3 regions of the Georgenia sp. 311 genome follow, and region 2 is predicted to be linked to each of the others. Evidence: riboswitches for the same ligand, from Rfam matches in the RefSeq annotation. Region 2 holds a riboswitch; each other region holds the start of a gene.
What was found. Region 2 has a riboswitch for S-adenosylmethionine ahead of FHE66_RS07335 (methionine ABC transporter ATP-binding protein). Riboswitches for the same ligand answer to the same signal wherever they lie in the genome.
Positions count from the first base shown of each region.

Region 1: it holds a riboswitch for S-adenosylmethionine, as region 2 does, so the genes downstream of both, FHE66_RS08845 (methylenetetrahydrofolate reductase) here and FHE66_RS07335 (methionine ABC transporter ATP-binding protein) in region 2, are expected to answer to the same signal.
Region 3: it holds a riboswitch for S-adenosylmethionine, as region 2 does, so the genes downstream of both, FHE66_RS13755 (hypothetical protein) here and FHE66_RS07335 (methionine ABC transporter ATP-binding protein) in region 2, are expected to answer to the same signal.

Region 1 covers NZ_VDFS01000043.1:42,186-49,531, forward strand. The annotation lists gene hrpA (ATP-dependent RNA helicase HrpA) at 1-821, opposite strand, end outside; gene FHE66_RS08840 (endonuclease/exonuclease/phosphatase family protein) at 1,151-2,146, shown strand; SAM riboswitch class I at 2,393-2,486, shown strand; gene FHE66_RS08845 (methylenetetrahydrofolate reductase) at 2,494-3,408, shown strand; gene metE (5-methyltetrahydropteroyltriglutamate--homocysteine S-methyltransferase) at 3,405-5,792, shown strand; gene FHE66_RS08855 (trans-acting enoyl reductase family protein) at 5,789-7,036, opposite strand; gene trpS (tryptophan--tRNA ligase) at 7,091-7,346, opposite strand, start outside.
Region 2 covers NZ_VDFS01000038.1:95,612-102,957, forward strand. The annotation lists gene FHE66_RS07320 (DUF2079 domain-containing protein) at 1-80, opposite strand, end outside; gene FHE66_RS07325 (lysylphosphatidylglycerol synthase transmembrane domain-containing protein) at 77-2,710, opposite strand; gene FHE66_RS07330 (CPBP family intramembrane glutamic endopeptidase) at 2,781-3,554, opposite strand; SAM riboswitch class I at 3,684-3,769, shown strand; gene FHE66_RS07335 (methionine ABC transporter ATP-binding protein) at 3,780-4,760, shown strand; gene FHE66_RS07340 (methionine ABC transporter permease) at 4,757-5,434, shown strand; gene FHE66_RS07345 (MetQ/NlpA family ABC transporter substrate-binding protein) at 5,458-6,300, shown strand; partial or broken gene FHE66_RS07350 (cation-translocating P-type ATPase) at 6,404-7,346, opposite strand, start outside.
Region 3 covers NZ_VDFS01000063.1:13,307-20,652, forward strand. The annotation lists gene FHE66_RS13735 (ComEC/Rec2 family competence protein) at 1-1,852, opposite strand, end outside; gene FHE66_RS13740 (ComEA family DNA-binding protein) at 1,849-2,718, opposite strand; gene FHE66_RS13745 (DegV family protein) at 2,836-3,723, opposite strand; gene FHE66_RS13750 (universal stress protein) at 3,726-4,610, opposite strand; gene FHE66_RS13755 (hypothetical protein) at 4,715-5,683, opposite strand; SAM riboswitch class IV at 5,958-6,083, opposite strand; gene FHE66_RS13760 (ABC transporter ATP-binding protein) at 6,415-7,170, opposite strand; gene FHE66_RS13765 (iron chelate uptake ABC transporter family permease subunit) at 7,167-7,346, opposite strand, start outside.

The sequences.
Region 1 (7,346 bases), on a different contig from region 2:
GCGTACCGCGGGCCGAGGTGCTCGGCGAGGGCGACCTCGGTGTCCCGGATCTCCCGCTCGCCGGAGAGGAAGACGAGGATGTCGCCCGGGCCCTCGGTCATGAGCTCGTCGACCGCGCGGCAGATCGCCGTCGGCTGGTCGAGCTCCTCCTCGGGGGCGGGGGAGTCGTCCTCGGTGTCGGGGACGAGCGGCCGGTAGCGGACCTCGACCGGGTAGGTCCGCCCGGAGACCTCGACGACGGGCGCCGGGACGCGCTCGCCGTCCTCGCCGTCGCGGCCGAAGTGGGCGGCGAAGCGGGCGGAGTCGATGGTCGCGGAGGTGATGACGACCTTGAGGTCGGGACGCTGCGGGAGCAGCCGGGCGAGGTAGCCGAGGATGAAGTCGATGTTGAGGGACCGCTCGTGGGCCTCGTCGACGATGATCGTGTCGTAGCGACGCAGCAGCGGGTCGCGCTGGATCTCGGCGAGGAGGATGCCGTCGGTCATGAGCTTGACGAGCGTCGTCGGGCCGACCTCGTCGGTGAAGCGCACCTGGTAGCCGACGGCGCCGCCGAGCGGGACGCCGAGCTCCTCGGCGATGCGCTCGGCCACGGTGCGGGCGGCGATCCGGCGCGGCTGGGTGTGCCCGATGGTGCCCTCGACCCCGCGGCCGAGCTCGAGGCAGATCTTGGGCAGCTGGGTCGTCTTCCCCGAGCCGGTCTCACCGGCGACGATGACGACCTGGTGGTCGCGGATGGCCGCGGCGATCTCCTCGCGGCGTGCCGAGACCGGCAGCTGCTCCGGGTAGGTGATGTGCGGGACGGCGGCGCGTCGGGCGGCCAGCTGCTCGGGCGAGTAGCCGCGGTGCCCGGCCGGACGTCCGGACCGGCCGGAGCGGCCCTGGCCAGACCCGCGCCGACGCTTGCCGCGGCGGCCCTCGCCGCGCTGCACGGCCGCGGCGCGCTCCCCGGCGGACGCGTTGTCTGCGTGCTCCGCGCCCGGCTCCGTGCTCACGGTCGACCATTCTCGCCGATCGGGCGGGCCCGGTCATCCGGGTTTCCTCCCGATGAACGGTCCCGTCCGGGCGAGGAGGAGTGCGGGAGTTGTGCGCGCCGGGTGAGGGGGGTGGGAGGACGGCGCCCCGGGAGTGCCTGCCGGGTGACAATGGCGCGGTGTTCAAGCTCCTCGGCTGGGTGGTGACCCTCGCCCTCGTCGCCGCCGCCGCGCTCACGCTCGACCCGGCGCGCCTCGGGCTGTCCACCCGGCTCCCGGTCACCCAGGCGATCGCCATGCGTCCCTACCTCGTGGCCGGTTTCGTGGTGCTCGGCGGCGTCCTGCTGCTCGGTGTCCTGCTCGCCGCGCTCCGCGGACGACGGCGGCCGCGGGGTGCCGTCCTCGCACTTGCGTTCCTCGCGGTCGGGCTCGGGCACGGGCTCGTCCTGTGGGACCGGGGCCTGACGGACGACCCGCTCCCCGAGGCGCCCGCCGGTGCCGTCACCGTGTTCACCCTCAACACCCTCGGGGGCGGCGCGACGCCCCAGCAGGTGGCCGCGGCCGCGCTGGGGACGGGCGCGGACGTGCTCGCCCTGCCGGAGACCTCCGCGGCCAGCGCGCGACTCGTCGCCGAGGAACTGACGGCGAGCACGGGGACGCCGTTCCAGGTGTTCGCCCGGCAGACCGGGAAGTGGGAGTCGAGCTCGACCGCGCTCCTCGTGAGCGCTGACCTCGGGGAGTACGCGGAGGCCGACCCGCCGGCGACGTCGCACGGCGCGGTGCGTGCCGAGCCGGTCGACGGCGAAGGCCCCACGTTCCTCGCCGTCCACCCCATCAGCCCGCACGCGCCCGGCCGGGCGATGGAGCGGTGGCGGGCCGACCTGCACGCCGTGACCGAGGCGTGCCGCAGCGAGTCCGACGTCATCGTCGCCGGGGACTTCAACGCGACGCTCGACCACGAGCCCATGCGGGACATCGGCACCTGCGTCGACGCGTCGACCGAGGGTGGTGTCGGCGGGCTCGCGACGTGGCCGGCGCACCTGCCCCGGCTCGTCGGCGCCCCCATCGACCACATCCTGCTCGACGGCGACCGGTACGTCGTCGACGCCGCCGCCGTGCTCGACGTCGGTGACAGCGACCACCGCGCCGTCGTCGCGCAGCTCTCCCCGAGGTAGCCGCACCCTCGCGCACAACTCCGCTGTCGCGCGCAACTCGGCTGTCGCGAGCAACTCCGCTGTCGCGCGCAACTCGGCTGTCGGCGGGGGAAAGGTTGAGGACCTCCTCGCGAGAGCCGACTTCTGCGCGAGAGCGGAGTTCTGTACGACGGGCGGCCCCGTCTCACCGCGCCCGCCCGGGCCCTCCTGTGGTCTCGCATCCCGGATGGTCTTTGCCCAGGTCACGACGGCACCAGCACGATCGCACCACCATCCAGAGCGGTCGAGAGTCCTGGCTCGTCGACGCCGCAGCAACCCCCCGGTCCACGGGTGCGGGTGCTTCCGCCAGGTCCGATGGGAGAGTCTCCTTGAGCACCGCTAGCCTGCTGACCGTGCCGCGTGGCCGACCGACCGTGTCCTTCGAGCTCTACCCGCCGCGCACGCCGGCCGCTGCGGCCGCCGCGTGGGAGACCGTCGAGCGCCTGGCTGCAGCCGCGCCGGACTTCTTCTCCGTCACCTACGGTGCGTCCGGCTCTGCACGGGACGCCTCCCGGCAGCTCGTGCAGCGGATCCTCGCCGAGACCTCGGTGACCCCGATCGCCCACCTCACCTGCGTCGACAGCACCCGGGAGGAGCTCCGGCAGCTCGTGCGCGAGATCGTCGACGACGGCGTGCGCGACTTCCTCGCGCTGCGTGGCGACCCGCCCGACGGGCGCCCCGCCACCCGCCCGGGCGGCCTCAGCCGGTCGAGCCAGCTCGTCGCGCTCATCCGCGACGTCGAGCGGGAGCGCCTGGGCGGCCGCGGGCTGAGCATCGCCGTCGCCGCCTACCCGGCGGGCACGTCCCACACCCGCGCCCAGGACGTCGCCGCGCTCCTGGAGAAGCAGGAGGCCGGCGCGGACTACGCGATCACCCAGGTGTTCTACGACCCGGCCGCCTACGCCGACCTCGTCGCCGAGGCGCGGGCCGCCGGGGTCCACCTGCCCGTCGTCGCCGGGATCATCCCGCTGACCGAGCCGCGCCGGCTCACCCGGCTCGCGGCCCTCACCGGGGTGCCCGTGCCGGACGACGTCCTGGACCTCCTCGCCGCGGCCCCCGACGACGAGGAGCGCCACCGCGTCGGCGTCGCCGCGACCGTGCGGCTCGCCGAGGGCGTCATCGCCGCTGGCGCACCTGGTCTGCACGTGTTCACCTTCAATCAGTACCGGCCCGCGCTCGACGTCGTCGAGCGACTTCGCCGACCACTCGCCCACACCCGACCGATCACGAGGACGACCCGATGACCGACCGCACCGCGCCCCAGCTGCCCGCCGCCACGATCCTCGGGTACCCGAGGATCGGGCCGCGCCGCGAGCTCAAGCGCGTCGTCGAGGCCTTCTGGGCGGGGCACAGCGAGCTCGACGACCTCGAGGCGCAGGCCGCCGAGCAGCGCCGCTCCCAGCGGACCCGGCTCGTCGACCTCGGCCTGGCGCCGGACGACGCGTCCATCCCGAGCGACTTCTCCTACTACGACCAGGTGCTCGACGCCGCCGTCACGCTCGGTGCGGTCCCGCCGCGCTTCGCCCACCTCCTCGACGAGGACGGCGCCCTCGACCTGCCCGGCTACTTCACCCTGGCCCGGGGCGAGGGCGACGTCGCGCCGCTGGAGATGACGAAGTGGTTCGACACGAACTACCACTACCTCGTGCCGGAGATCGGCCCGCGCACCGAGTTCCGCCTCGCCGACGACCGCGTCCTGCGGCTCTTCCTCGAGGGCGCCACGGAGGGCGTGACCACGCGCCCCGTCGTCGTCGGGCCGGTGACGTTCCTCCTGCTGAGCAAGGCGGTGGGGGAGCAGCACGGTGAGGGCGCCGCTCCCGCGACCGCGCCGCCCGCGGGCTTCACCCCGCTCGACCGGCTCGAGGACCTCCTGCCCGTCTATGTCGAGCTGCTGCGCTCGCTCGGCAGGGCCGGGGCGCCGTGGGTGCAGCTCGACGAGCCCGCGCTCGCCGTGGACTGGGATGTCCCGCGCGAGCGGGTGCTCGCCGCCGCCGAGCGCGCCTACGCCGTGCTCGCCACCGAGACGACCCGCCCCGAGCGGCCCGCGCTGTTCGTCCCGGTCCCCTACGGCTCCGCGGAGGACGCCCTGCCGGTGCTCGCCCGGGCCGGCGTCGAGGCCGTCGGCCTCGACCTCGTCCGGGGCGCCGCGCCCTCGCCCGAGGTGCTCGCGCAGCTCGGGGACGCTGTCGTCGTCGCCGGGGCGGTCGACGGGCGCAACGTCTGGCGCACCGACCTCGACGCCGCGCTCGCCCGTCTCCGGGAGCTCGAGGCGGGGCTGCCCGACGGCGCGGCGCGCGACGGACGGCTGTGCGTCACGACGTCGACCTCCCTGCAGCACGTCCCCTACGACGTCGGGGCGGAGCGCGCGCTGGACCCCCAGCTGCGCAGCTGGCTCGCCTTCGCCGACCAGAAGGTCGAGGAGGTGCTTGCCCTGGCGACCGCCCTCACCGGCGGCCCCGGCGCCGCGAGCGAGGCGTTCCGCACGGCCGCCGACCGCCGCCGCTCCCGCTTCGAGCACCCCGGTGTGCGTCGGGAGGACGTCCGCCGGCGCGTGGCCGCGATCGGTGAGGAGGACGTGACCCGGGCGGACTTCGCCGAGCGGGCCGCCGCGCAGGCCGAGGTGCTCGACCTCCCGCCGCTGCCGACGACGACGATCGGCTCCTTCCCCCAGACCTCCGAGATCCGCAGCGCCCGCGCCCGTCACCGCGCCGGCGACCTCTCGGAGGAGGAGTACACCGCGGCGATGCGCGCGGAGATCGAGCGGGTGGTGCGGCTGCAGGAGGAGCTCGGCCTGGACGTGCTCGTCCACGGCGAGCCCGAGCGCAACGACATGGTCCAGTACTTCGCCGAGCAGCTCGAGGGGTTCGCGGCCACCGAGCACGGGTGGGTGCAGTCCTACGGGACGCGGTGCACCCGGCCCTCCATCCTCTGGGGCGACGTCGCGCGTCCCGCGCCCATCACCGTCGAGTGGACCCGGTACGCCGCCTCGCTCACCGACAAGCCTGTCAAGGGCATGCTCACCGGACCGGTGACGATCCTCGCCTGGTCCTTCGTCCGCGACGACCAGCCGCCGGCGGACACCGCCGCCCAGGTGGCGCTCGCGCTGCGGGAGGAGGTGGCCGACCTCGAGGCCGCCGGCATCGGCATCATCCAGGTCGACGAGCCCGCCCTGCGCGAGCTGCTGCCCCTGCGCGCGGAGCACCGGCCCGCCTACCTCGACTGGTCGGTGCGCGCGTTCCGCATCGCCACCGCCGTCGCCGGCCTGCGCACCCAGGTCCACACCCACCTGTGCTACTCGGAGTTCGGGGACGTCATCGACGCGATCGACGCGCTCGACGCCGACGTCACGAGCATCGAGGCCGCCCGCTCCCGGATGGAGGTGCTGCCCGAGCTGCACGCCGCGGGGTTCGCCCGCGGCGTCGGGCCCGGTGTCTACGACATCCACTCCCCGCGGGTGCCGAGCGAGGACGAGGTCGCCGAGCTCGTCGGGCTCGCGGCCGAGTCGGTCCACCCGCGGCTGCTGTGGGTCAACCCCGACTGCGGCCTCAAGACGCGGCGTTACGAGGAGGTCGAGCCCGCGCTGCGCCGCCTCGTCGCGGCGGCGGGGCGCGTGCGGGCGCGGCTCTAGGCCGGCGCCCCTTCCAGGCGCTCGGTGGTGATCTGGAACCCGGCGCGCACGAGCCGGTCGGCAAGGACCGGGCCGAGGGCCGTGGCGGGGGTGAGCACGCCGCCGCCGTCGGGCAGCCGGCTCTCGTCGGTGGCGAGCGCGAGAGCCGACTCCCCGAGCATGACGGCGGTCGCCGCGTACCCCGGGTCGCCCTGGGCGGCGAAGACAGTGCGGTAGCGGGCGCCGGTGGTCGTGCGGGCGAGGGTCTCGACGCGGAAGTGGCCCGACAGGCGCGTCTCCTCGTCGGGTCCCTCACCGGGAGCGGGCAGCAGCCGGTCGGCCAGCCAGCGGGTGGGCGGCAGGGTCATCGCGGCGGCCGCCGCCCCCGTGCCCAGGGCGAGGGCGCGCGCCCGCCGCTCCCCGCGCGGGCCGGGCCCGAGGTCGATGACCTCGCGGTAGCGCAGGTCGCGCCCGTAGGCCCAGCCGGCGAGCGCGTTGCTGCGGTGGACCACCCGGGTGTTGAACGCCGCCATCGGGAAGGGCGCCACCCAGGTCCCGGTGAGCAGGTCGCGGAAGGCCCGCGCGGGCACGTGCTGGTCGACGGCGGGTGGGGCGACGCCGTCGGGCAGCAGCGCGTAGGGGTCGGCGAGGACGCGCCGGGCCTCCGGGTCCCGGGCGGCGTCCGCCTGGACCCGCATCGAGTCGATCGTCCCCCCGCTCACGCCGCCCGCGATCTCGCGCACGGCGAGCGTGACCTCGCGCAGCCCGCCCGCGGCGTCGGCCCGGGCGTGGAGCGCGGTGAGGAGGACGGACAGGTCCGAGGGCACCGAGTCGAACCCGCACGAGTGGACGATGCGCGCCCCGGTGCCGCGCGCGGTCTCGTGGAAGCGGTGGGCGCTCTCGCGCAGGAAGAGCACCTCCCCGGCGAGGTCGGCGTAGTGCGTGCCCGCCTCCGCGCACGCCCGCACGAGCGGCAGGCCGTGGCGCGTGTAGGGCCCGACGGTCGTCGCGACGACGCGCGTGGAGGCGGCGAGGTCCGCCAGCGCGGCGTCGTCCTCGGCGTCGGCGGTGAGGACCTGCCAGTCGGCCGCGTGCTCACCCAGCCCGGCACGCACCGCCTCGAGCCGCTCGCGGGAGCGCCCGGCGAGGGCGACTCGCCGGCCGGGGGCGTGCCGCGCGAGGTACTCGGCGACGAGACGGCCGACGAAGCCGCTCGCGCCGTAGACGACGACGTCCAGCGGGCGGTCCTTCCGGTGCTCGCTCATGCACCCGAGGCTAGGTGGACAGCGCCGAGCGCGCACGGTCGTGCGCCGCCGGGTTCAGGAGTAGACCATCCCCAGCGCCGTCTGGACCTCGGCGAGCGTGGCCGCGGCGACCTCGTTCGCGCGGGCGTTGCCCTCGGCGAGCACCTGGCGCAGGTAGCCCGGCTCGGCGAGGAGCTCGGCGCGGCGGGCACGGATCGGGGCGAAGTGCTCGTTGACCGCCTCGGTCACCGCCTTCTTCAGCGCGCCGCCACCGCCGTCGCCGATCTCGGCAGCGACCTCGTGCGGGTCGCGCCCGCTGGCGAGCGCGGCG
Region 2 (7,346 bases):
ACGCCGGCCACCCCTGCCACTGCCCACGGCTGCCACAGCCGTCCGCCCGTCCGTCCGACGACGCCCCCCGCAGGGCTCACAGCGCCCCGTGGCGCTGGAGGTGGCGCAGTGCGGCCCAGCCGAGCGGCACCCGCAGCCAGAAGGTGAGGACGCGGAAGACGAGCGCCGCCGAGAACGCGACACCTGCGGGGATCCCGGCGACGGTGAGACCACCGGTGAGCGCGGCCTCCACCGGCCCGATGCCACCCGGCGAGGGCACCGCCGCACCGACGGTGTTCGACGTGAGGTAGGTGATCGACAGCGTCGTCACCGGCAGTGAGTAGCCGAACGCCGCGAGAGCGGCACCGAACGAGGCGACGTAGCCGAGGGTCATGATGACGTTGCCGCCCAGGCCCATGAGCAGCCGGCTCGGGCTGCCGACCACCCACAGCACCCGCGGCCACACCTGGGTGAGCGTCGGGCCGAGCTTGTGCCACAGCCAGCTGCGCGCCGGCGGCACGGCGAGCACGACGACGACGATGAGCACGGCGACGATGCCCACCCCGGTCACCGCGCCGGAGGGCACCGACAGCGTGCCGGCCGAGCCGGTGACGAGCGCGATGACGGCGAGCAGCGCGACCGTCGTGACGAACTGGGAGACCTGGACGAGGGCGACGGTCGCCACCGCGAGCGGGGTCGCGATCCGCTGCTTGACGAGGTAGCGGAGGTTGAGCGCCGCGGGGCCCACGCCTGCCGGGGCGACGAGCGAGACGACGCCCGCCGCCACCTGGACGAGGGTGGTGCGCCACAGTCCGACCCGTTCCGGGGAGAAGGCGACGAGCCCCATCGCGCTGCCGACGTAGGTGAGCAGGCCGAGCCCGAAGCACAGACCGAGCCACCACGGGTTGGCGTTGCGGGTGGCGTCGAGCACCTGCTCGAAGTTCAGCGTGCCGAGGAGCAGCCAGATCGCGACGACGGCGATCGTCACCATGACGACGGTGCGGACGCTGAAGCGGGCGAGGTTGATCGGCTCGACGTCGGCGTCCGGGTGCTGGTCGACGAGCTGGGCGCGCAGGGAGTTGAGCAGCTCGCGCGGCTTTCCGGCCGCCGCCCGGGTGTGCGGGGCGAGGATGACCGGCTGGAGCAGCGGGGCGATGGAGGCGAGCTGGTCGCTGCCCAGGCACCGGCTCGCGCTCGCCAGGGCCCGCTCCTCCCCGACCTTCGTCGCGGTGATCGCGAGCATCTGGGCGAGGTCGAGGCGCCGGGACAGCTCGGTGGAGGCGATCTCCCCGTTCTCCCAGTCCAGGAGGTACACGTCGCCCTCGCTGCCGACGAGGACGGCGTTGGCCGTGAGGTCGAGGTGGGCCAGGCCGGCGGCGTGGGCGGTGCGCAGCTGGTCCCACACCTCGTCGAGCAGCTCGTCGCTCACCTCCTCCTCGGTGAGGTCGGACAGGCGCCGGGCGCCGGCGATGTGCGCCGTCACCATGATCATCGAGTCGCGGGCCTCGGCCATCCCGACGAGCGGTGGGGTGTTCACCCCGGCCCGCTCGACGGCGTAGGCGAGGAGGGCGGCGCGGTCGGCGGCGTCGCGCAGGGAGCCGGAGCGCCGCCGCCGCAGGCCGCGCACGCGCATCCGCGACCACAGCGAGGAGAGGTAGCCGACGACCTGCCGGTCGCCGTCGAGCATGGTGACGTACCAGCGGCGGCCGGCGGTGTCCCACACGGAGTACACCCGGTGGGCGCTCACCGGGTCGAGGTTGACCCCGCCCGGGCTGGCGGCGGCGTGGACGACGGCCTGGGGGTCGGTGAGCACGTCGGGCACGATCGTGTCGGACGCGCGCGTCGTCACCGGCCAGCCGGCGTCGGGGTCCTCGCCGAGGATCTCGTTCTCCGCCAGGTGCTCGGTGTAGCCGATGGGGGAGGAGGTCGTCACGGTCCATGCCCGCACGTCGCCGCCCTCGGGCGGGTCGAGGCGCACGACGCGGACGGCGTCGAGCCCGGCCCGCCGCAGCCCCTGGACGAGGTCGATGCCCTCGGCGCGCTCGTTGAAGACCCCGACGAGCAGGCGCCCGGCGAGCCCGACGAGCCGGCCGAGGAGCACGGTGACGACGGCGCCGGGCAGGGTGAGTGCTCCGCGGATGACGGTGAGGGCGAGCACGACCCACAGGAGGTTCCACGACCAGCGCACGGAGGGCCGCCGGTCGCGCGGGCCCATCGCGGTGAGGAGTGCGGCGAGCGCGGCGACGAGCGGGTTCATCGCGATGACGCTGTCGCCCTCGCTCGTGATCGTCAGGCCGACCGACAGGGCGCTGGGCCCGTAGGAGTCGAGCAGCCACACCGCGGCGGTCGTGAGGGACCAGGCGACGACGGCCGCGGCGAGCGCCTCGAGGACCGAGCGCCAGCGGCGCCGCACGAGCTGCATGGCGACGACGAACAGCGGCAGGAAGAAGGTGACGACACCCTCGAGCACCGTGACGGGCAGGAGCAGGATCTGGCGCAGGACGAGCGCGGCGGCGGACTGGACGTCCTCGGTCACCCCGATCGCCGTCGCGTGCGCGTAGACGGCGAGGAGGAGCACGACGCCGATCCCGAGCGCCGACATGACGAGCTCGAGGAGGTCGCGCGGGCGGCGCACGCGCACGGCCGGGAGGTCGACGAGGAGCACCTTGCGCCGGGGCGCCTCCGGGGCGCCGGGCGCGGGCGTGCGGGTGTCGCCCGGCCGCTCCGTCATGCGCCCGATTCTAGGACGTGCGGCCTGCGCAGACGCGGGAGCCGGGTGGGCGTGGCCCCTTCCGGGCGGTTCAGGTGAGTCCGAGGGTCCGCAGCACGGACTCCGGCAGCAGCGAGTAGCCGACGAAGGCGACGACGTCGATGAGCGTGTGGGCGAGGACGAGCGGCATGGTGCGCCGTCGTCTGCGGTAGTACTCGGCGAACACGACGCCCATGGCGACGTTGGCCAGGCCCGGTCCGATGCCCTGGTAGAGGTGGTAGGAACCGCGCAGCAGCGAGCTCGCGGCGACGACCGACGCGGGGCGCCAGCCGAGCTGCTCGAGCCGCTCGATGAGGTAGCCGGCTGCGATGACCTCCTCGAGGAGCGCGTTCTTCAGCGCGGCGAGGATGAGCACCGGGACGGTCCACCAGTACTGGTCGAGCGTGGCGGCCTGCACCTCGACGGTGATGCCGAGCGCGCGGCCCAGCGCGTACACCCCGAGCCCGGGCACCCCGATGAGCGCCGCGAGGCCGACGCCGACGGCGAGGTCGCGCCAGGGGCGGGAGAACGTGAGACCGATGCGGCTGGTGGCGCGCCGTCCGGGCTCGCTGAGGAGGAAGAGCGCGAGGGCGACCGGCACGAGCGCGAACCCGATGTTGAGCAGCTGGTAGGTGAGGTCGAGGTAGGGGCGCGGGGAGCGGGAGGGGTTGAGCGCGGTGGTCTGCTGCCGCAGCGGCGCCTCGGCGGTGAGGCGGGCGATGATGTTGACCACGGCGTACACCCCGGACTGCCCGAGGGACAGGCCGAGGACGATCCACACCTCGGTCCGCAGCCGGCGGGCCGGGGCGTCGGTGCGCGGCGGCATGAGGCGGTTATAGCAGGAGGCGGCCGGGGCGGCTCGCCGGGCATCTCCGGTGGCGCCCGGATGGCAAGACGCGCGTCTCGCCAGCCGGACGCACTTGCCAGGACCCGGATTCGCGATCCTACGATGTGGCCACCATCCAGAGCAGCCGAGAGACCTGGCTCGTCGACGCTGCAGCAACCCGATCCGTCGGGTGCTCCCGCCAGGACCGATGGAAGGACGTCTCTCGTGATCAGCCTGACCGACCTGCGCAAGGTCTACCGCAGCCGCGGTGGCCGCGAGGTCGTCGCGCTCGACGGCATCGACCTCCACGTCCCGCGCGGCGCGATCCACGGGATCGTCGGGGAGTCCGGGGCCGGCAAGTCGACCCTCGTCCGCTGCCTCACCGCCCTCGAGCGCCCGACCTCCGGGACCGTGAGCATCGACGGCGTCCCGCTCGCCGGCCTCGGTGAGCGGGAGCTGCGCCGCCAGCGGCGCCGCATCGGGATGGTCTTCCAGCACGTCAACCTGCTCGAGGCGCGCACGGCGGCGGCCAACGTCGCCTACCCGCTGCGGGTCGCCCGCGTGCCGCGCGAGCGTCGCGACGAGCGGGTGCGCGAGCTGCTCGAGCTCGTCGGGCTCGGCGACCGGGCCGACGCCTACCCGGCCCAGCTCTCCGGCGGCCAGAAGCAGCGCGTCGGCATCGCCCGCGCGCTGGCGGCCGAGCCCGCCGTCCTCCTGTGCGACGAGCCGACGTCGGCGCTCGACTCCGACACCACCCGCCAGATCCTCGGGCTCATCCGCGACGTCCGCGACCGGCTCGGGATCACCGTCCTCATCATCACCCACGAGATGGCGGTCGTCCGCGAGGTGTGCGACTCGGTCAGCCTCCTCGACCACGGCCGCGTCGCCGAGCACGGGCTGATCGACGTCGTCGCCGGTGACCACGGCACCCGCCTGGCCCGCGCACTCGTCCCGCTGCCTCCCGAGCCGCGCGAGGAGGGCCGCGCCACCCTCGAGCTGTCCTTCGGCGGTGAGGTGAGCACCGCCCGGGTGCTCGCCGCCGTCGCCGCGCTCGGCGAGGAGGCCGACGTCTCCGCCGGCACCATCGAGACCCTTGCCGGCACCCGGGTGGGCCGGCTGCGACTGTCCGTCCCGGTGTCCGCCGCCCTCGTCGCGCAGCGAGAGCTGCGCGCGGCCGGGGTCCACGTCGAGGAGGTGGCGCCGTGAGCTGGCTGCAGGACGCCCTCGCCAACCGGGTCATCACCGAGCAGCTGCCCGAGGCGACCCTCCAGACCCTCTACATGACGGGGCTGTCGACCGTCATCACCATCCTCCTCGGCCTGCCGCTCGGCCTCGCGCTCGTCGTCACCGCGCCCGGGGGCCTGCGCCCCGCGCCGGCGCTGAACACGGTGCTGTCCGTCGTCGTCAACGTCGGGCGCTCGATCCCGTTCATCATCCTCATGGTCGCGATCCTGCCGCTCACCCGGCTCCTCACCGGGACCACCTACGGGTGGCGGTCCGCCGTCGTCCCCCTCGCCGTCGCCGCCATCCCCTTCTTCGCCCGGCTCGTGGAGAACGCGGTGCGCGAGGTGGCCCCGGGGAAGGTCGAGGCGGCCCAGATGGTCGGTGCCTCCCGGCTCGGGATCGTCGGCGGCGTCCTCGTCCGCGAGGCACTGCCCGCGCTCGTCGGCGGCGTCACCGTCACCGTCATCACGCTCATCTCCTACTCCGCGATGGCCGGCGCGCTCGGGGCCGAGGGCCTCGGTGCGCTCGCCGTCAACCACGGCTACCAACGCTTCCAGACCGACGTCATGGTCGTGACCGTCGTCGTGATCATCGTGCTCGTCCAGCTGATCCAGATGCTCGGGGACCGGGTCGTGCGACTCGTCGACCACCGCTGAGCCCCACCGAGAGGACCCAACCCATGCGCACCACCCGACCCGTGCGGCTCGCCGCGCTCGCCGCCGTCACCACCCTCGCGCTCGCCGCCTGCGGCGACACCGCCGAGGAGGAGCCGGCCGCCGCCACCGGTGAGTCCGGCGGCATCGCGACGATCGTCATCGGTGCCAGCCCGACCCCCCACGCCGAGATCCTCGAGTTCGTCCAGGAGAACCTCGCCGAGGACGCCGGCTTCACCCTCGACATCATCGAGTACACCGACTACGTCCAGCCCAACGTCCAGCTCGCCGAGGGTGAGCTCGACGCGAACTTCTTCCAGCACCTGCCGTACTTCGAGGCCGAGGTCGCCGAGAAGGGGTACGACTTCGCCCACTTCGACGGCGTCCACATCGAGCCCTACGGCATCTACTCCGAGACGGTGACCTCGCTGGACGAGCTGCCCGACGGCGCCCAGGTCGGCGTCCCGAACGACCCGTCGAACCAGGCGCGCGCGCTCGAGCTGCTCGAGTCCGAGGGCCTGTTCACCCTCGCGGACGTCGAGGACCCGACGATCTTCGACGTCGCCGACAACCCGAAGGACATCGAGCTCGTCGAGCTCGAGGCCGCCCAGCTCGTGCGCAGCCTGCAGGACCTGGACGCCGCCGTCGTCAACGGCAACTACGCCCTCGAGGCCGACCTCAACCCCGCCGAGGACGCCATCGTCCTGGAGTCCGGCGAGGGCAACCCGTTCGCCAACCTCGTGGCCGTGCGCAGCGAGGACGTCGAGGACCCGGCGCTCGTCGCCCTCGACGAGGCGCTGCGCTCGGACGAGGTGCGCGCCTTCATCGAGGAGCGCTGGCCCGCCGGCGAGGTCGTCCCCGCCTTCTGAGGTTCACCTTCGCCCGCGAGCGCGGGTGATCCGCGCGAGCGCGGGTGTGATGGCACCCGCGCCCGGCGGTATCACCCGCGCTCGTAGGTCCCGCCCCCGCTCGTCAGCTCGCGCGGCGCAGGCGCAGGGAGTTGGCGACGACGATGACGGAGCTCGCGGCCATCGCCGCCCCCGCGATCATCGGGTTGAGCAGGCCGAACGCCGCGAGCGGGATCGCCGCGACGTTGTAGGCGAAGGCCCAGAACAGGTTCTGCTTGATCACCCGCAGCGTGGCGCGGGAGACGGAGATCGACGTCGGCGCCGCGCGCAGGTCCCCGGTCACCAGCGTGATGTCGCTGGCCTCGATCGCGACGTCGGTGCCGGTGCCCATCGCCAGGCCCAGGCCCTGCTGCCCGGCCTGGGCAAGCGCCGCGGCGTCGTTGACGCCGTCCCCGACCATCGCCACGACCCGGCCCTCGCCCTGGAGACGGGCGACGACGTCGAGCTTGTCCTCCGGCAGCACCTCGGCGATGACGTCCGCGGCCGGGATCCCGACCTCCGCCGCGACGGCCTCGGCCGCGGCGCGGTTGTCGCCGGTGAGGAGGATCGGGCGCACGCCGAGCTCGCGCAGCCGTGCGACGGCCTGCGCCGACGTGGCCTTGACCGTGTCGCGCACGGCGAGGACGCCGCGGGCGGTCCCGTCCCACGCGACGACGACGGCGGTCGCGCCGGAGCGCTCGGCCTCGTGGTGGTCCGTGGCGACGTCGTCGGGCACGGTGACGCCCTGCTCGGCGAGCCAGGCGGGCCGCCCGACGAGGACCTCGCGGCCCTCGACCCGACCGCTGACGCCGCGCCCGGCGTGGCCGGCGAAGTCGGTGACGGCGGGCAGGTCGCCGAGCTCGGCGGCGGCCCCGGCGGCGACGGCCTGGGCGATCGGGTGCTCGCTCGCGGCCTCGACCGCCCCGGCGAGCCGGAGCAGCTCGGCGCGGTCGGCGGCCGGACGCACGTCGGCGAGCCGCATGCGGCCCTCGGTGACCGTGCCGGTCTTGTCGAGCACCATCGTGTCG
Region 3 (7,346 bases), on a different contig from region 2:
CGTCCTCCAGGCCACCGACGTGGTCGGCGTGCAGGTGGGTGAGGACGAGGAGGTCCACCTCGCGCACCCCGAGGTCCGCGAGGCAGGCGGCCGCCGCGTCCCCGGCCGGCCCGACGTCGACGACGACGGCGGACCGCGCGCCGGTCCGCAGGACGAACCCGCTGCCCTGACCGACGTCGCACTGCGCGGCGACCCAGTCCTCCGGCACCCCCGCGAGGAGCCCACCGACCGCCCGGCGTGGTCCGGGCACGAGTGCGAGGACGACGACCAGCACGGCGACGCCCGCCCCCACCGCCCGGGTGCGCGGCCCGCGCCGCGCGAGGAGGAGGCCGGCGAGGGTGAGGGCGGCGAGCAGCGCGGCGCCCGCCGGGCCGGCGACCCACGGCAGGCGCGCGCCGGGCAGCGCGGCCCACCACAGCGCGACGTGGGCGATCCACGCGGTGGACCACCCCGCGGCGGTCGCCAGCGGGCCGGTGAGCCCGGGCAGCCAGGGTGAGACGACGGTGGCGAGCACGCCGAGCACCGTGGCCGGTGGGACGGCGGGAGCGGCGAGGACGTTGGCGGGCACGGCGTAGGTGGCGACGACCGGTTCGAGGAGGATGACGACGGGGGCGCAGCACACCTGCGCGGCGGCCGGGACGGCGAGGACGTGCGCGAGGGTGCGCGGCATCCGGGTGGCGAGCGCCGCCGCCCACGGGCCGGAGAGGAGGACGAGCCCGGCGGTCGCGAGCACCGAGAGGACGAAGCCGTAGGAGCGGGCGAGCCAGGGGTCGAGCAGGAGGAGGACGACGACGGCCGAGCACAGCGCGGGCAGCGCGCGGGCGGGCCGCCCGAGCAGGAGCGCGGCGAGCGCGACGCCGCCCATCGTCGCCGAGCGCAGCACGCTCGCCTCGGGACGCACGAGGACGACGAAGCACACGAGCACGAGTCCCCCGACCGCAGCGCGCACCCACCGGGGTGCCCAGGCGAGCACCGCGAGGACGGCGCCGAGGACGATGGCGACGTGGGCGCCGGACACCGCCGTGACGTGGGTGAGGGAGACGGTCCGCATCGCGGCGTCGAGGTCCGCGGGCAGGCGCGAGTCGTCGCCGACGGCGATCCCCGGGACGAGCCCTCGGGCCTGGGGCGAGGCGTCGGCGACGGCGGTGACGAGCCCGGCCCTCATCCGCCCGGCCAGCCGCTGGTGGGCGGGCTGCGGGGCGAGGACCTCGGGCGGGTCGTGGACGACGAGGAGCGCGACGACGTCGTCCCCGGCGTCGGTCCGGACGAGGCGCCCGGTGGCGTGGACGCGGCTGCCGAGCTCGACGCCGCTCCACGCGGGCGGGGCGAGGACGAGCAGCGGTGCCCGGGCGCGGGCGGCGAGTCCGCGGCCCTCGACGAGGTCGGCGCGCACGGGTACCCGCACCCGCTCCCCGCCGCCGCGCTCGGGCGTGACCGGCAGGACGTCGGGGTCCCCGGTGACCTGCCCGCGCACGGTGACGACCGCACCGGCGTCGAGCAGCCGGTCGAGCAGCTCTCCCGCCCGGGCGTGGACCTGCGCCGCGCCCGAGAGGAGGACGAGGGCACCGACGGCGAGCGCGAGGGCGGCGGTCGCCTGCGGCGTGGGACCGGCACGGTCGCGGTGCCGTCCGCGGGCCGGCAGTCCGCGGCCCGCGCGTCCGCGCGACGGCGCCCTCCCGGCGCGGGCGCCTCCCTTCCCTCGGCCGCCCCGCAGCGACCACGCCGCACGCGCCGCGCCCGCGAGGAGCACGGCCGCGGCCCCGGCCGAGACGAGGGGCGGGAGGAGGACGCCGGTAAAGGCCGCCGCCCAGGCGGCGAGCGCGGCGGGCAGGAGCCGCAGGTCGAGCGTCACACCCGGACCTTGGGGCGCAGCCGCTCGAGGGTGGCCGGGCCGATGCCCGGGACCTCGAGGAGCTCGTCGACCGAGTGGAAGGACCCGTTGGCGCCCCGCCAGTCGAGGATCCGCTGGGCGATCGCCGGGCCGACGCCGGGCAGCGTGTCGAGCGCGGCGAGGTCGGCCGTGTTGAGGTCCACCACCGCCTCGGCCGGGGCCACCCCCTCCGCGGTGCCGGCCGGCCCGGGTGGACCGCCGGTCGCGTCGGGCGCCCCGGGCGGCGCCTCGCCGACCCGCGGGACATAGACCTGCTCCCCGTCGAGGAGCGGGCGGGCGAGGTTGACGGCCGCGAGCTCGGCGTCGGGCAGCGCGCCCCCCGCGGCGGTGACGGCGTCCCCCACCCGCGCGCCCGCGGGCAGGGTGCGCAGCCCGGCCTCGACGACCGCCCCCGCGACGTGGACGACGACGGGCGCGGGCGTCGCCGGGGCACCCACGGTCGGCGCCGGGGCCGGCGCGGCGTCGGGTGGACCGGTGGTGGGTGGTGTCGCGACCGGTGGTGTCGGGTCGCCGGCCGGGGCCGTCGCCGTCAGCTGCGGCACCGGGAGGGCGTCGCTCGGCCCGCGGACGACCGACCGCGCGAGGACGACCCCGGTGAGCAGCGCCACCGTGAGGAGGACGACGAGGACCGCCCGGCCCGAGACGGCCCACCGGCGGCGCGGGGGCCCGCGGTGGCCACCGGCGTCGGCCGGCGGGTGGACGATCCGGTCGAACTCGCGCCCGGCCTCCTCGAGGTCGAGATGGCCGGCCGTGGCCGTGTAGGCCCGGCGGGTGAGGGCCCTGAGCCGGGCCGCGGAGTCGGGTCCGGCCCGCCGCGTCGCACGCATGGGCCGACCGTAGGAGGGCCCGCTCACCCCCGGGTCACGCCTCGAGGCGAGCGGGGAGGAGGCGGCCGCGACGTCGCGCTGGGGAGCAGCCGCGCCGCCTGCGGCCGGTCGCCCAGGCTACCCAGGGGCCAGCGCGACGCCGAGCACGCCCGGCCCGGTGTGCGCCCCGATGACGGCGGTCACCTCGCTGCGCAGCACGCCCGCGACCTCGGCCCCGGTCTCCGCCAGGCGCTCCTCGAGCGCCCCGGCGAGCTCGTCCGCGGCCTCGGCGGCGGCGAAGTGGTGGACGGCCACCCGGACGGGGCCCCCGTCGCCGCGCGGGGTGGCCGCGCGGGGTCCGCCCGCCGCCCGCACGGCGAGCTCGACGAGGCGACGCCGGGTGCGTGCCCCGCCGCGCACCGTCTCGGCCACTGCCAGGCGCCCGCCGCGCAGGGTGAGGATCGGGTGCACCCCGAGCGCCGAGCCGAGGTAGGTGCGCGCGGGGCCGATCCGCCCGCCCCGGGCGAGGTGGTGGAGGTCGGGCACCATGAACAGGACGTGGGACCGGGCCGCGACCTCGCGGGCGGCGGCGAGGACGCGCGCGGCGTCGGCGCCGGCGGCGGCCCGTTCGGCGGCGGCGACCGCGGCGAGCCCTGTGCCCCCGGCCACGGTGCGGGTGTCGACGACGTGCACGGGCGCTCCGCGCCGGGCGGTGACCTCCTGCGCCGCCGCCCTGGCGGCGTCGACGGTCCCGGACAGCTCGGCGGACAGGTGGAGGCAGACGACCGCCCCCGCACCGTCGTCGAGGGCGGCGTCCATGGCCGCGGCGAGGTCGGCACGGCTGGGCTGGGAGGTGGTCGCCGTCCCGCCGGCGCGCAGGTGGGCGGCCAGCACCTCCCGGCTCGCGGCGTCGTCGGGACGGTCGGCACCCTCGACCTGCACGCGCAGCGGCACGACCCGGATCCCCAGCGCGTCCGCGGTGCTCCCGGGCAGGGAGGCGGTGGAGTCGGTGAGGACGGCGACCACGGTCAGTGGGCGTCGTGGCGGGTACGGACGACCGCGACGACCGGGGCCCGGTTCGCCACGCCCCGGCTCACCGAGCCGAGGAGGAGGCCGGCGAGCCCACCGCGTCCCCGGCTGCCGACGACGACGATGCTCGCCTCGGCCGCCGCGTGGACGAGGGCGCGTACCGGTCGCTCGTGGACCAGGCGCAGCTCCGCGGGAACGTGGGGGAAGCGCCGTCGCCAGGTCTGGAGCCGCTCGGCGGTGTGCTCGGCGTGCAGTCGCGCCACCTCGCGGTAGTGGTCGCCGAGGACGGGGATGTCCTCGAGGAGGGCGTGGTCGTCCTGGCTCGCCTGGACGACGACGAGGTCGGTCCCGCGCCGGGCCGCCTCCTCGAAGGCGTACTCCATCGCCTCGGGTGCCCCCTCCTCCGGGTCCATGCCCACGACGACGGGCGCCGTGTCCCCGCCGGGCGGCACGTCGCGCACGACGACGACGGCGCAGGCGGCGTGGGCCGCGACCTTCTGGGCGACGGACCCCATGAGCGCGTCGTCGGACTCCCCCAGCCCGCCGGAGCCGACGACGACGACCACCGCGCGTCGTGACGCCTCGACGAGCGCCTCCGCCGGGGACTCGACGAGCACATCTCGGGTGACCTCGAGTCCGGGGTGGGACTCGAGCACCCGCTCGACGACGGCCGACACGATGCGCTCGCCGGTCTCGGTCACCTCGGGCGGAGGCGCGAAGTCCCAGGCGTGCGCGTGGGTCACCCACGGGAAGGCGTAGACGATGTGGAGGCCGGCGGAGCGGCGTGCGGCCTCGCGGGCCGCCCAGTCGACGGCGAGCTCGGCGTTCGCCGACCCGTCGGTACCGACGACGACGCTCCCGGTCGGGGGCTCCTCGGTGACCATCGCACTCCTCACGCAGGCTCGGGCGCGGGCGGGACGGGCCCGCGCCCCCATCCTGCCACGAGGGGTGAGGCGGGGTCCGCGCCGCCCGAGACCCCGCGGCCGTCTCAGTCCCGGACGCGCCCGACCTCGGCGCCGGACGTCGCGACGAGACCCCGGGCCTGCAGCGCCGGGATGACACCCCGGATGAGGCGGGTGACGTCCGCGGGGATCGAGCCGGGCAGGACGACGAACCCGTCCGCCGCGCCGGCCTCGAGCCACTTCTCGATCGTCGTGACGACGTCGCCGACGGTACCGACGGCCTCGAGCGCGCCCTCCCAGGAGCCGGTGCCCCCGGCGATGTCGCTGAGGAGGTCGGCCCGCGCCCGGGCGGACTCGTAGTCGGCTGCGATGACGGTGCGCAGGTCGACGAGGACGCGGACGGGCGGGCGTCCTGCGGCCCGGGCCGCTGAGCGCACGGCGAAACGCAGCTCGCGCGCCCACCCGAGGTCCGCCTCGCGCAGCCGGACGACGTCGGCGAGCTCGGCCACGGCCGGCAGCTCGGCCTCCTGCTCCAGCGGCAGGACGACGGTCGGCCGCTGGCTCGAGCGGGCCTCGGCGGTGCGGATGAGGTCCTCGAGCAGGTCACCGAGCTGCGGCAGCGCGCTGACGCGCTCGTCCCGCCCACGGGAGACCTGCAGGCCGGCCCAGGAGCCGCTCTTGCGGTTGAACTGGGCGAGCTCGGCGGCGACGGCGGCGTCCGCCCGGCCCAGCTGCACGCTGGGGACGAGCCCGGTGCCGCCGGCGCTGGGGCTGATGCGGCGGGCGGCGATCACGGGGTCGAGCCAGGCGTTGGCGCGCGGCGAGGCGTCGGCCCGGAGGCGGAAGTCCTCACCGAGCGTGACGAAGGAGACCCCGCCCTTGTGCGCGGCACGGGCGTAGGAGGCGAGGCGCACGAGGTTGGCCTGCTCGGCGGGCAGCCCGGCGGCCGCGCCGCGGTCGTGGGCGGGGGCGCCGAGGCCGGAGAGGTCGAGGGCGATGGTCGCCGTGGTCGAGGTGGTCTCGGTGGTGCGGGTGGGGAGGAAGGCAGTGGACATGACGGGTCACCGTTTCGGCTCGCGGCGCGTGTGACGCGCCCGAAGGAAGTGGGCTGGGCCGCCGGGTCCGGCGCGCGGCGTGTCACTCGCCGGCGGCCGGGGCTGGCCCAGGGGTGATGCGCCGGCTCGGGGCCGAGGCATCGCGGGTATGTCTCAGGCGGACATACAGGGGCGAGCCCACATGCACATCGAGGCGCCGCTTCGGCTGGTGATCGGCCGGGGGCTCTGGTGCGTGGTCATCGCCGTACTTCCTTCGTGCTCGGCACCTGTCGGTGCGCCGCGTTGCCCCGCGCTCGTCGCGGGGCCAGGTCATCACCCGGGGCACCCACCGCACGTGGCGGGTTGCCGACCAGCAAGCCGGGGCTTAGCGCGCTCGAGGCGCGCACTGGTGCTCTGAACCTGGCGCAGACGCTAGTCGCGCCCCGTTCCGCGTGTCAACCACCCCGTCTCACCCCCCAAGACGCGGCTCGACGGGTCCCCACCCTGTCCTCCCCGCCCACCGCCGCGCCGCCGCGCCTGACGCCTCCGGCCTCACGCCCCGGGGCCGACCGCGGGTGAGACGGCCGAGCGCGGGTGACACCGCGCCCGCGCCCGGCGGTCTCACGCGCGGTGGCGCTCAGAGGTCGTCGCGGCCGCGGCCCAGCTCGCCGCCGGGCACGGTGATGACCTCGCGAGAGCCGACTTGCGCGCGAGAGCCGACTTGCGAGAGCCGACTTCCGCGCGGCGAGCCCTCAGTAGTAGACGGCGAGCGGCCCGTTCGGGCCGGGGATGACCCGGACCGGGGTGTCGAAGACCCTGGTGAGGACGTCGTCGTCCATGATCGACTCGCACGTCCCGAACTCCGCGATCTTCCCGTCCTTGACGGCGCAGATGTGGTCGGCGTAGTGGCTGGCGAAGTTGATGTCGTGGAGGACGACGACGATCGTGCGTCCCAGCTCGGCAGCGGCGCGGCGCAGGTGCTGCATCATCTGGACCGAGTGGCGCATGTCGAGGTTGTTGAGCGGCTCGTCGAGGAGGACGAACTCGGTGTCCTGGCACAGCACCATGGCGACGTAGGCGCGCTGGCGCTGCCCACCGGAGAGCTGGTCGAGGTAGCGGTCCTCGAGGTCGCCGAGCTCGAGGAAGTCGATCGCCTGGCTGACGAGCTCCTCGTCGGCGGCGGTGAGGCGGCCCTTGGAGTAGGGGAAGCGGCCGAAGGCGACGAGCTGGCGCACGGTGAGCCGGGTGACGAAGTGGTTCTCCTGGCGCAGCACCGACACGATCTTGGCGAGGTCCTTGGAGGCGGTGCTCGTGATGTCGTAGCCGGCGATCTCGATGGTCCCGGCGTCCAGCCCGAGGAGGCGGCCGATCATCGTGAGCAGCGTCGACTTCCCGGCGCCGTTGGGGCCGATGAGGGCGGTGATGCCGCCGGTGGGGATGGTGAGGTCGACCGGCCCGATGACGACCTCGCTGCTGTAGTCCTTGCGGACGTCGGACAGGGTGATCACAGGCGGCCCTTTCGCAGGATGACGACGAGGAAGACGACACCGCCCACGAGCTCGATGATGATCGAGACGACGCCCTGGGCGTAGAAGACGTGGTTCATGACGAAGTACGCGCCGGCGAGGACGACGAAGCCGATGAGGACGGCGACGGGGAAGACGTGGCGGTGGTCGTGGGTGTC